Regions from separate parts of the Microbacterium sp. SORGH_AS_0888 genome, predicted to be linked through region 1. Evidence: predicted binding sites of a transcription regulator. Region 1 holds the regulator's gene; the other holds the start of a gene.
What was found. Region 1 encodes HspR, which represses chaperone genes until heat shock. Its sites were predicted from a motif close to AAGTTGAGTCNNNNNGACTCAACTT; they were not measured.
Positions count from the first base shown of each region.

Region 2: the regulator HspR is predicted to act here: its motif matches at 4,550-4,574, upstream of QE381_RS13290 (Hsp20/alpha crystallin family protein).

Region 1 covers NZ_JAUTAZ010000001.1:1,986,875-1,993,862, forward strand. The annotation lists gene QE381_RS09620 (MFS transporter) at 1-846, opposite strand, end outside; gene QE381_RS09625 (heat shock protein transcriptional repressor HspR) at 1,012-1,455, opposite strand; gene QE381_RS09630 (DnaJ C-terminal domain-containing protein) at 1,568-2,554, opposite strand; gene QE381_RS09635 (nucleotide exchange factor GrpE) at 2,564-3,160, opposite strand; gene dnaK (molecular chaperone DnaK) at 3,170-5,047, opposite strand; gene QE381_RS09645 (BCCT family transporter) at 5,201-6,850, opposite strand; gene QE381_RS09650 (MFS transporter) at 6,946-6,988, shown strand, end outside.
Region 2 covers NZ_JAUTAZ010000001.1:2,731,110-2,738,097, forward strand. The annotation lists gene QE381_RS13255 (xylulokinase) at 1-84, shown strand, start outside; gene araA (L-arabinose isomerase) at 189-1,700, shown strand; gene QE381_RS13265 (aldose 1-epimerase family protein) at 1,700-2,623, shown strand; gene QE381_RS13270 (hypothetical protein) at 2,738-2,932, opposite strand; gene QE381_RS13275 (DUF5684 domain-containing protein) at 3,071-3,583, shown strand; gene QE381_RS13280 (asparagine synthase) at 3,638-4,273, shown strand; tRNA gene QE381_RS13285 (tRNA-Arg) at 4,367-4,439, shown strand; gene QE381_RS13290 (Hsp20/alpha crystallin family protein) at 4,625-5,062, shown strand; gene QE381_RS13295 (glycosyltransferase) at 5,166-6,524, shown strand; gene QE381_RS13300 (PIG-L family deacetylase) at 6,772-6,988, opposite strand, start outside.

The sequences.
Region 1 (6,988 bases):
GAAGGCCGCCACGGCCACGAGGGTCGCCGCAGAGAAGGGGGCGCTGCCGAAGAAGCGCAGGTCGAGGAACGGGTGCTCGCGGCGGCGCTCCCAGGCGAGGAACGCGAGCAGGGCCACGAGCGCGACGGCGAACACGAGAAGGGTCTGCGGCGCGGCCCAGCCGGCGACCGGTCCTTCGATGAGGCCGTACACGAGCCCCGCCAGCACGAGGATCGCGAGCACCTGGCCGAGCGGATCGAAGGCGCGCGCGGCGGCCGAACGCGACTCCGGCACGATGAGCGCCGTGAGCACGATCGCGAGGAGACAGATCGGCAGGTTGACCCAGAACACGGCCCGCCAGTCGACCGCCTGGATGAGGATGCCGCCGACGATCGGCCCGAGCGCCATCGAGACGCCCACGATCGCCCCCCAGACCCCGATCGCGCGAGCCCGCTCGGCGGGCTTGACGAAGGCCTGAGTAATGATGGAGAGCGCGACGGGGTTCAGCATGGAGCCGCCGACGGCCTGGAGGGCGCGGGCGCCGATGAGCACCTCGATCGACGGGGCGAGGCTGCACAGCAGCGAGCCGAGCGCGAAGACGACCAGGCCGATCTGGAAGACGCGGCGCCGGCCCCACCGGTCGGCGCTCGCGCCGGCGAGGATCAGCAGGCTCGCGAGCACGAGCGTGTAGACGTCGACGATCCACTGCAGCTGCGAGACGCTGGCGCCGAGCGCCGAACGGATCGACGGGAGGGCGACGTTGACGATCGTGGAGTCCATCGTCACGATGAACAGGCTCAGGCAGCAGGTGGCGAGGATGGCGACCTTGCGGCGGGCGCTCAGCTCGACGGCATTAGTTGCGAACACGCAAAGATTGTAGATCCACAATCATTTTCGCGCGACCGTTCTGCGGGGATTCTCCCCGACACGCCGAGCGGCACCGGTCGACGACGGCGCGTCGCACACGATCCCCGCCGTTGCGGACGGGCGGCCGAGGCGGGGTCGGCACGGGCGGAGCCGGGATGCCGCGGCTCACTCGGCGGGCGGGATCTCCCGGCGGGGCCGCCACACCACGACATCCGTCGCCCGACGCACGCGAGTGCCCGAGCGCAGCGTCACGACGGCGCCCGTCGCCCCGGCGGCGAACACGCGGGCGCCGGGCCGGCGGTCGAGCTCCTCGCGCATGCGGGCCTCGAGGTCCTGCACCCGGCCGTGGAGCTCCCGCACCCGGTTCTCCAGCTCGATGATGCGCGCGATCGCTGGCAGGCTCATGCCGTCCGCGGAGAGCCGGCTCACCTCGCGCAGCTGCGCGATGTCGTGCACCGAGTAGCGGCGCGACCCGCCCTTGGTGCGGGCGGGCACGACGAGGCCGAGGCGATCGTACTGGCGCAGCGTCTGCGCGTGCATGCCCGACAGCTCCGCCGCCACCTGGATCGCGAAGATCGGCGCATCCTCGTCGACCGTGTCATCGCTCACGGCTCCCCCTCCTTGCGTCTCGTCCTGCGGCCGCATCAGGACCATCGGCCGCAGCAGGCGCCCCCGACGCCACCGCGTCCTGAACCGGCGAGATGTCCTGATCCGGCATCTCTCAGCTCCGGGCCTTCGCCATCAGCTCGGCCCGCGGGTTCTCGTCGGGCTCCACCTCACGGAAGCGCTCGAGCGCCTCCTTCGCCGGCCCGTCGAGGTGGGTGGGCACGACCACCTGCACCTCGGCCAGCAGATCACCGGTCCCCTTCTGGGTCTGGATGCCGCGGCCCTTGACGCGCAGCACCCGCCCGGACGGCGTGCCCGGCGCGACCTTGAGCCGCACCGGCTCGCCCTCGAGGGTGGGCACCTCGATCGTCGCCCCGAGGGCGGCCTCGGTGAAGGTCACCGGCACGGTCACGCGCAGGTTGAGACCGTCGCGCTGGAACACCGGATGCGGGCGCACGCTGACCTGCACCACGATGTCGCCGTTCTCCCCGCCGTCTTGCGAGGGCCGGCCACGTCCGCGCAGGCGGATCTTCTGCCCGTCGGCGACGCCCGCGGGGATCTTGACCTTGAAGGGCTTGCCGTCCTCGCCCTGCAGGGTGATCGTCTCGCCCTTGGCGGCGGTCATGAAGTCGAGCGTCGTGCGCGCCGTGACGTCGGCACCGCGGGTCGGGCCGCCGTAACCGCGGTAGCCGCCGGTGGGCTGCCCGAACCGTCCGGAGCCGAAGCCACCGCCCTGCCCGAACATCGAGAACAGGTCGTCGTAGTCGGCGGACTGGTAGCGCGCACCGCCACGGCCCTGTCCGAACATCGAGAACACGTCCTCGAAGCCGCCCGCACCCTGGCCTCCCGCCGTGAAGCGGGCACCCGATCCCATCGCGCGGATCTGGTCGTACTCCTGCCGCTGCTCCGGATCGCTCAGCACGGCGTAGGCCTCGCTGATCTCCTTGAACTTCGCCTCGGCGGCCGCATCGCCCGGATTGGAGTCCGGGTGATACGTGCGCGCGAGCTTGCGGTACGTCTTCTTCAGCTCGGCCTCGGAGACGTCCTTCGAGACGCCGAGCACCGCGTAGAAGTCCTTGTCGAACCAGTCTTGACTGGCCACGTCCGCCTCCTAGTCCGCCGGCACGGCGACGACGACCTTCGCGGGGCGCAGCTCCACCGCGCCGAGCCGGTAGCCGACCTCGACGACCTCCAGCACGGTCGCCTCGGTCACGCCGGGCGTCGGCTGCTGGAAGATCGCCTCGTGCTGCTGCGGGTCGAACACCTCGCCCGCGGCGCCGTAGGACACGAGTCCCATCCGCTCGGCCACGCCGCGCAGCTTCTCGGCGATCGCGGCGAAGGGCGTCCCCTCGGGCAGGTCGCCGTGCTTGGCGGCGCGGTCGAGATCGTCGAGCACGGGGAGCAGCCCCTTCGCGACCGAGCCCTTCGCGCGCTCGATCTCGATCTCGCGCTGCTCCTCCGTGCGGCGACGGTAGTTCGCGTACTCGGCCTGCAGCCGCTTGAGGTCCAGCAGCAGGTCGTGGTCGGCGGCATCCGCCTCGGCGGTGGCGGCCTCGTCGGTCTGCTCCGTGCCGAGGATGTCGTCGATCGTCAGCTCGTCGTCCCCCTGCGGGGACGACCCGGCCGCGCCCTCGGGGCTCTGAGAGCCCCGAGGGTCGACCGGGTCGTCATCGCGAGGGACCTCGTTGTCGAAGTCCTTGTCGGTCATCTGCTCGTCTTACTTCTTGTTCTTGTCGTCTTCGTCGTCGACGACCTCGGCGTCGATGACGTCCTCCTCGGGGTTCGGCACGGAGCCGTTGCCCGGATCGGTCGCCGACGGGTCGGCCGGCTGGCCCTGCGCCTGCGCCGCCTGGTAGATGGCCTCACCCAGCTGGCCCTGGCTCTGGCTGAGCTTGTCGAACGCGGTCTTGACCGCGTCGTCGTCCTCGCCGGCCAGCGCCGCCTTGAGGGCGTCGACATCCGCCTGGACCGAGGTCTTGACCTCTTCGGGGAGCTTGTCCTCGTTGTCCTTGATGAGCTTGTCGACCGAGTACGAGAGCGTCTCGGCCTGGTTGCGCACCTCGGCGGCCTCGCGGCGCTTCTTGTCCTCGGCGGCGTGCTCCTCGGCCTCGCGCACCATGCGCTCGATGTCCTCCTTGGGCAGGGACGACCCCCCCGTGATGGTCATCGACTGCTCGGTGCCGGTTCCCTTGTCCTTCGCGGACACGTGGACGATGCCGTTGGCGTCGATGTCGAACGTGACCTCGATCTGCGGGATGCCGCGGGGAGCCGGCGCGATGCCGGTGAGCTCGAAGGTGCCGAGCGGCTTGTTGTCGCGGGTGAACTCGCGCTCGCCCTGGAACACCTGGATCGCGACGGACGGCTGGTTGTCGTCCGCCGTCGTGAAGGTCTCGCTCCGCTTGGTCGGGATGGCCGTGTTGCGCTCGATGAGCTTGGTCATGATGCCGCCCTTGGTCTCGATGCCGAGGCTCAGGGGGGTCACGTCGATCAGCAGGACGTCCTTGCGCTCGCCCTTGAGGACGCCGGCCTGGAGGGCCGCCCCCACGGCGACGACCTCGTCCGGGTTGACGCCCTTGTTGGGCTCCTGGCCGCCGGTGAGCTGCTTGACGAGCTCGGAGACCTGGGGCATGCGGGTCGATCCGCCCACGAGCACGACGTGGTCGATGTCGCCGACCTTGATCCCGGCCTCACGGATGACGTCGTCGAACGGCTTCTTCGTGCGGTCGAGGAGATCCTTGGTGAGGTCCTCGAACTTGGCACGCGTCAGCGTCTCGGACAGCGACACCGGGCCGGACTCGGTGAGCGAGAGGTAGGGCAGGTTGATGCTCGTCGAGGTCGAGCTCGACAGCTCCTTCTTCGCCTGCTCGGCGGCCTCCTTGAGGCGCTGCAGCGCGATCTTGTCACCCGAGACGTCGACGCCCGTTGTCTGACGGAACTGCGTGATCAGGTAGTCGACGACGCGCTGGTCCCAGTCGTCGCCGCCGAGCCGGTTGTCGCCGGCGGTCGCGCGCACCTGGATCGTGGAGAAGTCGTCGTCCTTGCCCACCTCGAGCAGCGAGACGTCGAAGGTTCCGCCACCGAGGTCGAAGACGAGGATGAGCTCGTCCTCCTTGCCCTTGTCGAGGCCGTAGGCGAGGGCCGCGGCGGTCGGCTCGTTGATGATGCGGAGCACGTTCAGGCCCGCGATCTCGCCGGCTTCCTTGGTCGCCTGACGCTCGGCGTCGTTGAAGTAGGCCGGGACCGTGATGACGGCATCCGTCACGCTGTCGCCGAGGTACTGCTCGGCGTCGCGCTTGAGCTTCTGGAGGATGCGGGCCGAGATCTCCTGCGGCGTGTACTGCTTGCCGTCGATCGGCTGGGTCTTCCAGTCGGTGCCCATGTGGCGCTTGACCGAGGTGATGGTGCGGTCGACGTTCGTGACGGCCTGACGCTTGGCGGTCTCACCGACGAGCACCTCGCCGTCCTTCGTGAACGCGACGACCGAGGGCGTGGTGCGGAAGCCTTCGGCGTTCGTGATGACCTTCGGCTCGCCGCCCTCGAGGACGGCGACGACGGAGTTCGTCGTACCGAGGTCGATTCCAACTGCACGGGGCATGGGTGTTTCCTTTCGGTGAGACAGTTCTATGAAAGCCTGAGGGTTGAGTCTGCGCGACTCAACTTCGATGGCTTCCACATTACTGCGGCGGCACCGTGGCGTCAAGTGAACTTGACACGCCTCCTATCAAGTCCACGGACCGCGCGGACGCGGTCATCGTCGTCGCCGGTGCCAGCTCGGCAGCCGCACACCCCGCTCGTTGCCGGACTCGACCTCGAGACCGTAACGCTCGCCGATGTCGTCGACGAGCCGCGCGCGCATCGCCCGGTCGTAGAGCCGTCGTTCGCGGCGGAACGCGATCACAGTCGACCAGCAGATCAGCAGCATGACCACGCTGAAGGGGAGCGCGATCGCGATCGCGGCGGTCTGCAGCGCCGTCAACCCGCCGGCGAGCAGCAACGCCACCGCCAGCACGGCCGTGGCGAGCGTGAAGAACACACGCACCCACCGACGCGGCTCGGTGTCGCCGCCGGTGGCGAGCATCGCCATCACGAGCGCGCCGGAATCGGCCGAGGTGACGAAGAAGATCGCGATCAGGAGGATGGCCCCGACCGTGAGCACCTGGCCCGCCGGGAGATGGGCGAACAGCTGGAACAGCGCGCCCTGCAGATCGACGGTCCCGTCCGGCAGGAGCATCGAGCCGGGCTCGGCGAGCTCCTGGTACAGCGCCGAGCCACCGAGCACGGCGAACCAGAGGATGCCGACGAGGGTCGGCACGATCAGAACCCCCAGGACGAACTCGCGCACCGTCCGCCCCCGGCTCACCCGCGCGATGAAGATGCCGACGAAGGGCGCCCACGAGATCCACCACCCCCAGTAGAACGACGTCCACGCGGCCTGCCACTGCTCGCCTGCCGCGCCGTTGAACGCACTGACGGTGAAGCTCAGACCGATGAAGTTCTGCAGATAGGCGCCGATCGACTGGACCCACTCGCGCAGCAGGTACTCCGTCTGCCCGACGGCCAGGACGACGACGAGGAGCACGCCGGCGAGCACGAGGTTGAACGTCGAGAGCCACTTCATGCCGCGCGCGACGCCGGAGAGGACCGAGAACAGCACGAACAGCGTGATCACGCCGATGATGACGATCTGGCCGAGGGTGTCCGGCGACCCGAGCCCCGCACTCGAGAGCCCGGCGCCGATCTGCATCACCCCGAGACCGAGCGAGGTCGCGACACCGAAGACGGTGCCCACCAGCGCGACCGTGTCGATCAGGTTCCCCCAGGCGCCGTAGACGCGGCGGCCGAGCAGCGGCTCCAGCGCCCAGCGGATGGAGATGGGCCGGCGACGACGGTGGATCGCGTACGCGAGCGCGACCCCGATCACGACGTAGATCGCCCAGGCCTGCACGCCCCAGTGGAGGTAGGTCTGGGTCAGGGCGCTCTGGGCGAGCTGGGCGTCGGTGCCCGTGACGCCCGGACGCGGGGAGACGAAGTGGCTGAGCGGCTCGCTCACGCCGTAGAACACGAGCCCGATGCCCATCCCCGCGGCGAACAGCAGCGAGAACCAGCTCCCGAGCGAGAACTCGGGCTCATCCTCGTCCTTTCCCAGTCTGATCTCGCCGAACCGGCTGAAGCCGAGCACGAGGGCGAACGCGACGAAGAACGCGGCGATCAGCACGTAGTACCAGTTGAAGGCCCGCACGATCGCCGCCTGGATCGTGGCGAACGTGGTCTCCGCAACCTGGGGGAACAGGACGCCGAACGCGGCGACGAGCACGATGACGGTCGCCGCGGGCCAGAAGACCCATCGGGCCAGAGGGCGGGCGGCGAGGGGATCTGCGGCCGGGGAGCTCTCGGTCATCGTTCCAGGCTAACCACCGCACGGCCGCGGGATAGTCTGACCTCGCAACGACGCACGCCACCCCGCGTTCACCGAAGGGACCTACCGTGGCCGACATGGAGTCCGCCCCGTCCGCAGAAACGACGCCTCCGCCGACCG
Region 2 (6,988 bases), 740 kb from region 1:
GGGGACGTCGCCGGCTACGCCCGCTACCTCGAGCGCTACCGCGCCGGGCTCGCGATCGAGTCCGCCGCCGTCGCCGCCCTCTGACCTCGCCCCCGCTGAGGTCAGGGTGGGGCACGGAGGGTGTGGCGCGGCCGGACGTGTGAACGGTAACATCGAGCGGACGCTGCGCCGCGAGACGAGGAACGACGATGACCCGAACCCCCCTGACCACCGCGCTCGACGGATACGAGGTCTGGTTCGCCACCGGCAGCCAGCACCTCTACGGCGAGGAGACCCTCCGCCAGGTCGCCGAGCAGTCCCAGCAGGTCGTCGCCGGACTCACGGGCCTGCCCGTCACGGTCGTGTGGAAGCCCGTGCTCACGGATGCCGACGGCATCCGCCGGCTCGCCCTCGAGGCGAACTCGGACGACCGCGTGATCGGCGTCATGGCGTGGATGCACACCTTCAGTCCGGCCAAGATGTGGATCGGCGGGCTCGACGCGCTGCGCAAGCCGCTGCTGCACCTGCACACGCAGGCGAACGTCGCGCTGCCGTGGGCCGACATCGACTTCGACTTCATGAACCTCAACCAGGCCGCCCACGGCGACCGCGAGTTCGGGTACATCCAGTCACGCCTCGGCATCGCCCGCAAGACCGTCGTCGGGCACGTGTCGAACCCCGAGGTGCGCCGCCAGATCGAGGACTGGCAGCGTGCGGCCGCGGGCTGGCAGGCCTCCCGCACGCTCAAGCTCGCCCGCTTCGGCGACAACATGCGCTACGTCGCCGTCACCGAGGGCGACAAGACCGAGGCCGAGCTGCGCTTCGGCGTGCAGGTGAACACCTGGGGCGTCAACGAGCTGGCGGATGCGGTGGCGGATGTCGCGGCCTCCGACGTCGACGCGCTCGTGGCCGAGTACGAGGACCTCTACGACGTGGTGCCCGAGCTGCGACGAGGCGGTGAGCGTCACGCCAGCCTGCGGGACGGCGCGGCCATCGAGCTCGGCCTGCGCTCGTTCCTGGAGACGGGCGGCTTCGGCGCCTTCACGACCAGCTTCGAGGACCTGGGGGCGCTGCGGCAGCTGCCGGGCCTGGGCGTCCAGCGCCTCATGGCCGAGGGCTACGGGTTCGGCGCGGAGGGCGACTGGAAGACCGCGATGCTCGTGCGCATCGCGAACGTCATGGGGGCGGGCCTGCCCGGCGGGGCGAGCCTCATGGAGGACTACACCTACGACCTCGTCGAGGGCGACGAGAAGATCCTCGGCGCTCACATGCTCGAGGTCTCGCCCTCGCTCACGTCCGAGCGCCCCCGGCTCGAGATCCACCCGCTCGGGATCGGCGGCAAGGACGACCCGGTCCGCCTCGTCTTCACCGCCGACCCGGGCCCCGCGCTGGTCGTGGCGATGAGCGACATGCGCGACCGCTTCCGGCTCGTCGCGAACGTCGTCGAGAACGTGGATGCGCCCGACCTGCCGCGACTGCCCGTCGGTCGCGCCGTCTGGAAGCCGCAGCCGGACTTCGCGACCTCCGCCGCGTGCTGGCTGGAGGCCGGCGCCGCCCACCACACCGTCATGACCACCGCGGTCGGGGTCGAGGTCTTCCGCGACTTCGCCGAGATGGCCGCGACCGAGCTCGTCGTGATCGACGAGTCGACCACCGTGCGGGGGTTCCGTGACGAGCTCCGCTGGAACCAGGCGTACTACCGTCTGGCGCGGGGCCTGTGATGTCGGCGCTGTCGGGCACGCAGCATCTTCTTCGCGCGGGCGACTACGAGGCATCCATCGCGAGCGTCGGCGCCAGCCTGCGCTCGCTCACGCACGCGGGTCGCGACCTGGTCGTGCCGTTCGCGGCCGACCAGGTGCGCCCGGCCTATCGCGGGGCGACGCTCGTGCCGTGGCCCAACCGCGTCGTCGACGGCCGCTACTGCTTCGGCGGCGCCGAGCACCAGCTCGCCCTCACCGAGCCGTCCCGGCGGCACGCCCTGCACGGGCTCGGCGTCTGGCTCGACTTCGAGGCGGTCGACAAGGGTGCCGACAACGTCGAGCTGCATGCCGTGATCGAGGCGCAGTCGGGCTACCCCTGGCGGCTCGGCGTCTGGACGCGGTTCTGGCTCGGGCCCGAGGGGCTGCGTCAGACCGTGCGCGCCGAGAACCTGTCGGCCGAGCCTGCGCCCTTCGGCACCGGTCCGCATCCATATCTCGTGGCGGGTCCCTCGCCCCTGGACGACTGGACGCTCGAGCTGCCGGCGGCATCCGTGTTCCACACGACGGAGGATCGCCTGCTCCCGACCCGCCTCGCTCCGGTCGACGCCGACGACCCGGCGCGCTTCGACTTCCGCATGCCCCGGCCCATCGGCGCCGCCGAGATCGATCACGCCTTCACCGGGCTCAGCGCGCACCGGGTCACGGTCCTCGACCCGACCGGCACGGGGGTCGCGATCGAATGGGATGCGGCCTGCCCCTGGGTGCAGGTGCACACCGCCGATCTGCCCGGTGGCGGCGCCGGCAACCGCGCCGGCCTCGCGGTCGAGCCCATGACCTGCGCCCCGGACGCCTTCAACCAGGCGCGGTACGACCTCGACCTGGGGCTCGTGGTCATCCACCCCGGCGAGACGGTCGAGGCGAGCTGGCTGATCGCCGCCCGCTGACGCCGACCCGGATGCGTCGGCCCGCTCCGGCCGCATCCGCAGGCGACAAAGAGCCCCGGAGTCCGGCTCCGAGGCCCTTCGGTCCGACGGCGGCTCTCGGGTCCGCCCGGTCGATCAGTCGCGCAGCTTCTCCTTGAGATCGTTGCGCGCCTCGACCCGGTCCTTGTCGGCTTCGGCCTTCTTGACCTCGGCGTCCGCCTTCACCTCGTCGACCTTGTCGCCGATGCGGTCCTTCGCGTCCTCGAAACCCTCCTTGACCTTGCGGCCGGCGGTCTCGGCGACTTCCTTCGCGTCATCGATGAAACCCATGTCGTGCTCCTCTCGTGAACAGCTGTGCGTCGACGCTACGTCGTCCACCGCGGGAGACGGCGGGGGTTGCACGATCGGGACACGATTGGTAGACCGAGAAGTCTCTGCCTTCGGGGCGCCGACCCCGATACCCGGAGCATGTGCGTCGAGACGACGATGCTCCCGCCGCGCGACGCCACCGGCATCGAGGTGCCCGACGAGGTCGTCGAGCCGCTCGGCGGCGGAGGCGCCGCATCCGGCCGTTCCCCTACGATGAGCGGCATGACGACCTTCGCCGGCATCACCGAACAGGCCGACCTCAGCGCTCTCTCCGGGGTGACGGGATGGTTCTCCCTCTCGATCTACATCCTCACGGTGATCGCGCTGTGGCGCGTGTTCGAGAAGGCGGGCTGGCCCGGTGTCCTCGCGATCGTCCCGATCGTGAACCTGTTCATCCTCGTCAAGATCGCCGGCTTCTCGGCGTGGCTCACGCTGCTGTACATCATCCCGATCGTGAACCTCGTGCTCTCGATCATCGTCGCGATCCGGGTGGGGCGCGGGTTCGGCAAGGACGGGGCGTTCTCGTTCTTCCTGTTGTGGATCCCCGCTCTGCAGGTCATCGGCTACGCGATCATCGGATTCGGGCGGGCGACCTACACCAAGCCCGTCTGATCTTCACGGAGGTCCCTCCGACCCCGGGCAGTAAAGTCGGTAGGAGGGGGTCCCGTGGCTTCGAAGGATGATCGTGACGCGTCGGTGCGCGGCGCGATCGGTATGCCCGCCAAACGTCCCAAGCTCGGCGAGATCGTCGCGGAGGGCGTGTACATCGCGGCCGCGGCGACGCGTCTCGCGCTGAAGAACCGCATCCTGGTCGAGATCCTCGCCGCGGGGGAGGGCTTCGACGTGGAGCGCTTCCTGCCGGACGCGAAGGCGACGCTCCTCGCGCTCGCGGACGAGGCTGAGGAGGACGCGGCGCGCACCGAGCGTGAGCGACGGCGGGCGCGGCGCCGGTTCAGCGACTCCGACGGCACGCACGACTACCGCAGTCGCGACGTGCGCAACCTCCGGCGACGGCGCAAGCAGTCCGAGCGGATCGCACGGGAGCTGCGCGAGCGGGCGGAGAACCCGGAGGAGCTGCGGGCGCTCGTCGAGGCGGCGCGCGAGGCGGCCTGGGCCGAGGTGTCGCGCAACATCGACTCCTCGCTGCGGATCTCGGCCGCGCGACCCGATCTCGAGCCCGACTACGAGAAGATGCGACGGGCGCGGATGCAGAGTCTCGTGCTGGTGGACCTCGCCCGCCTCGCGGCGCATCGCCGCCGGATGTCCGAGGCCGCCGCATCCGACGACACCACGGCCGAGTAGCCGCTGGCGTGCGCGGAGCACGGATTCGGTGAAGAGGGCGATCGTGGGGTAGTCTCTTCTAGTGCCCGCGCGCCGAGAGGCGAGAGTGCATGGGCGCCTGTAGCTCAATGGATAGAGCATCTGACTACGGATCAGAAGGTTGGGGGTTCGAGTCCCTCCAGGCGCACACTGTGTTGAGACAGTGCGGAAAGGCCCCCGGTTCGCCGGGGGCCTTTTCTTCGTTCCCGGCGCCGGTCGACTCTTGGCACTCTCGCATGGAGAGTGCTAATCTGAACATGGTTGAGCCGATGGGGCTCAACTCTAAGGAACGTTCGTCGGGCTGTGCCCGACCCGCTCGAAAGGAGACGAGATATGGCCACCTATGATCCGCTCCGCGACCTGGAGCGACTTGCGACGACCCTCATGGACGGCGGGCGCCGCGGACCGCGGCAGATGCCGATGGACCTCTACCGAGACGGCGACCACTACGTGCTGGCCGCCGACCTTCCCGGCATCGACCCGGGGTCGGTCGACGTGGACGTCGACGGGCAGCTGCTGACCATCCGCGCCGAGCGCACGCTCCCGGCCGGCGAGGGCGTCACCTGGATCACCCGCGAGCGCGCCGCCGGCAGCTACCTGCGCCAGCTGAGCCTCGGCCAGGGCATCGACACCGAGAACATCTCGGCGCACTACCGCAACGGTGTGCTGAGCGTGACGATCCCGGTCAGCGAGAAGGCGAAGCCGCGCAAGGTCCAGGTGCTCACGGAGGCCGAGAACGCTCCGGCGCTCCAGGTCACCGAGAACGCCTGATCCTTCCCCCGTTCGCGACGCCCCGGACCCGCCCGGTCCGGGGCGTCGCGCTGCGTTATGGTGTGGGGCGTGGTGGCGGGCGCTGCCCGCCGAGAGGAGCAGGATGCCGGCGCAGTTCCCCCGGGCGCACTACGCGCTGCTCGCCTCGCGCCTCTACCCCCGCGTCGACGGCGGCTTCACGATCGCCGTGCTGGCCCGGGCGCGCCACATGGCCGCGGCGGGGGTCGACGGCGGCCGGGGCCCGCTGCTGCTCACGGTCGATCCGGGCTCCGTCGCCGATCACGCCGCGCACCGCGAGGCCTTCGTCGAGGCCGGGCTCGCCGCATCCGTCGACCTCTTCCGCAACCTGTTCGACGACGCGGCCGAAGACCCGGCGTGGCTGGCTGCGGCCGCCCTCCCGGGGGAGAAGACGCCCGGGGTCGACTACCGCACGATCGCGGATGCCGTCGGTCGCCCCCGCGTCTCGCTCCCCGTCGTCGCGGCCGCCGACTGGCACCTCACGGAGGCGAACGTCGTCGTGCACGGCCCCGACGGCGACCGCGTGCTCGTCGGGTTCCGCGGCCTGTACCGCGTCTGGCTCGACCGGATCGTCGCGGAGCTCCGGCGGGCCGACCCCGCGCTGCCGGTCGTGATCGTCTCGGAGTCGCGGCAGCTGGGCGAGCTGCTCGCGGATTGGCGGCCGCCGGGGGTGTGCCTCATCCACACCGTGCACACCTCGCACCGACCGCCCGCCGTCACGGCCGGCGGGCTCTGGCGCGGCTGGTTCGAGGTCGTCGACCGTTTCGACGCCGTGCTGTGGCCGACCGTGCAGCAGCGCGAGGACGCGATCGAGGACCACGGGCCGCATCCGGGATACGAGGTCGTGCCCAATGCGCTGCCGATCGCGGCCGGCGAGTCCCGCGACGCCGTCCCCGGCCGCGTCGTCGCGGTCGGACGCCTCGCCCCCGGCAAGCGGTTCGAACACATCCTCGAGGCCTGGGAACGCGTGGCTCGCGTCGTGCCGGGCGCCCATCTCGACCTCTACGGCGACGGGCCGTCGCGCCCCGAGCTCGAGCGCGTCGTCGCCGCCCGCGGACTGGGCGGATCCGTCACCCTCCACGGCCACGTCGAGCACGCGGCCGACGAGCTCGGCACCGCGCAGCTCATGGTGCAGTCGACCGCGTACGAGGGACAGGGGCTCGCGGCCCTCGAGGCGTTGAGCCGAGGGGTCCCGGTGGTCAGCTACGACATCCGCTACGGGCCGCGTGATCTGCTGGTCGACGGATCCGGCATCCTCGTGCCCGACGGCGACGTCGACGCGCTCGCCGACGCCGTGATCCGCATCCTCCGCGACCCCGCGCTCCGCGCGCGCCTCGGCCAGCAGGCCCGCGCCCGCGCCGCCGACTACGCGCCCGAGCCCGTCATGGCGGCGATGGCGGATGCGGTCCGCCGCGCCCTCGCGCGGACCGGATCGGGGTCCTGACCGCCGCCCCGTGCCCGCTCCCTGCGACGGCGCCGTTCCCTCCCCGCGTCTCTTCCCGCGACAGCATCGTTTTCGTGTAACCGCGCCGCGAATGAGCGGCGCGGTTACACGAAAACGGCGCGGACGCGGGGTGGATGAGCGGCGCGGGCGGGGGACTGGCAACCGGCGCGGGCGGGTCCGGGCCGCGGGTGGCTCCGGGCCGAGCGGCGGGCTCCGGGCCGAGCGGGGTCCGGGCCGAGCGGCGGGCTCAGGCGACGGCGACCGGCTCGCCGCCCACGAGCGCGTACTCGCGCCGCAGCCACTCGCCGAAGCCGGGCAGCTCGAGCGTCGAGGCCGCATCGGGCCGCGCGACGACGGGATCGTGCGCCGCGTAGGCGCGGAACACCTCGACCTTGCGTGCCAGGTCCTCCCCGTCGAGCGTCGCCGGCAGCAGCGACGAGGGATACCCGATGCGCCACGAGATC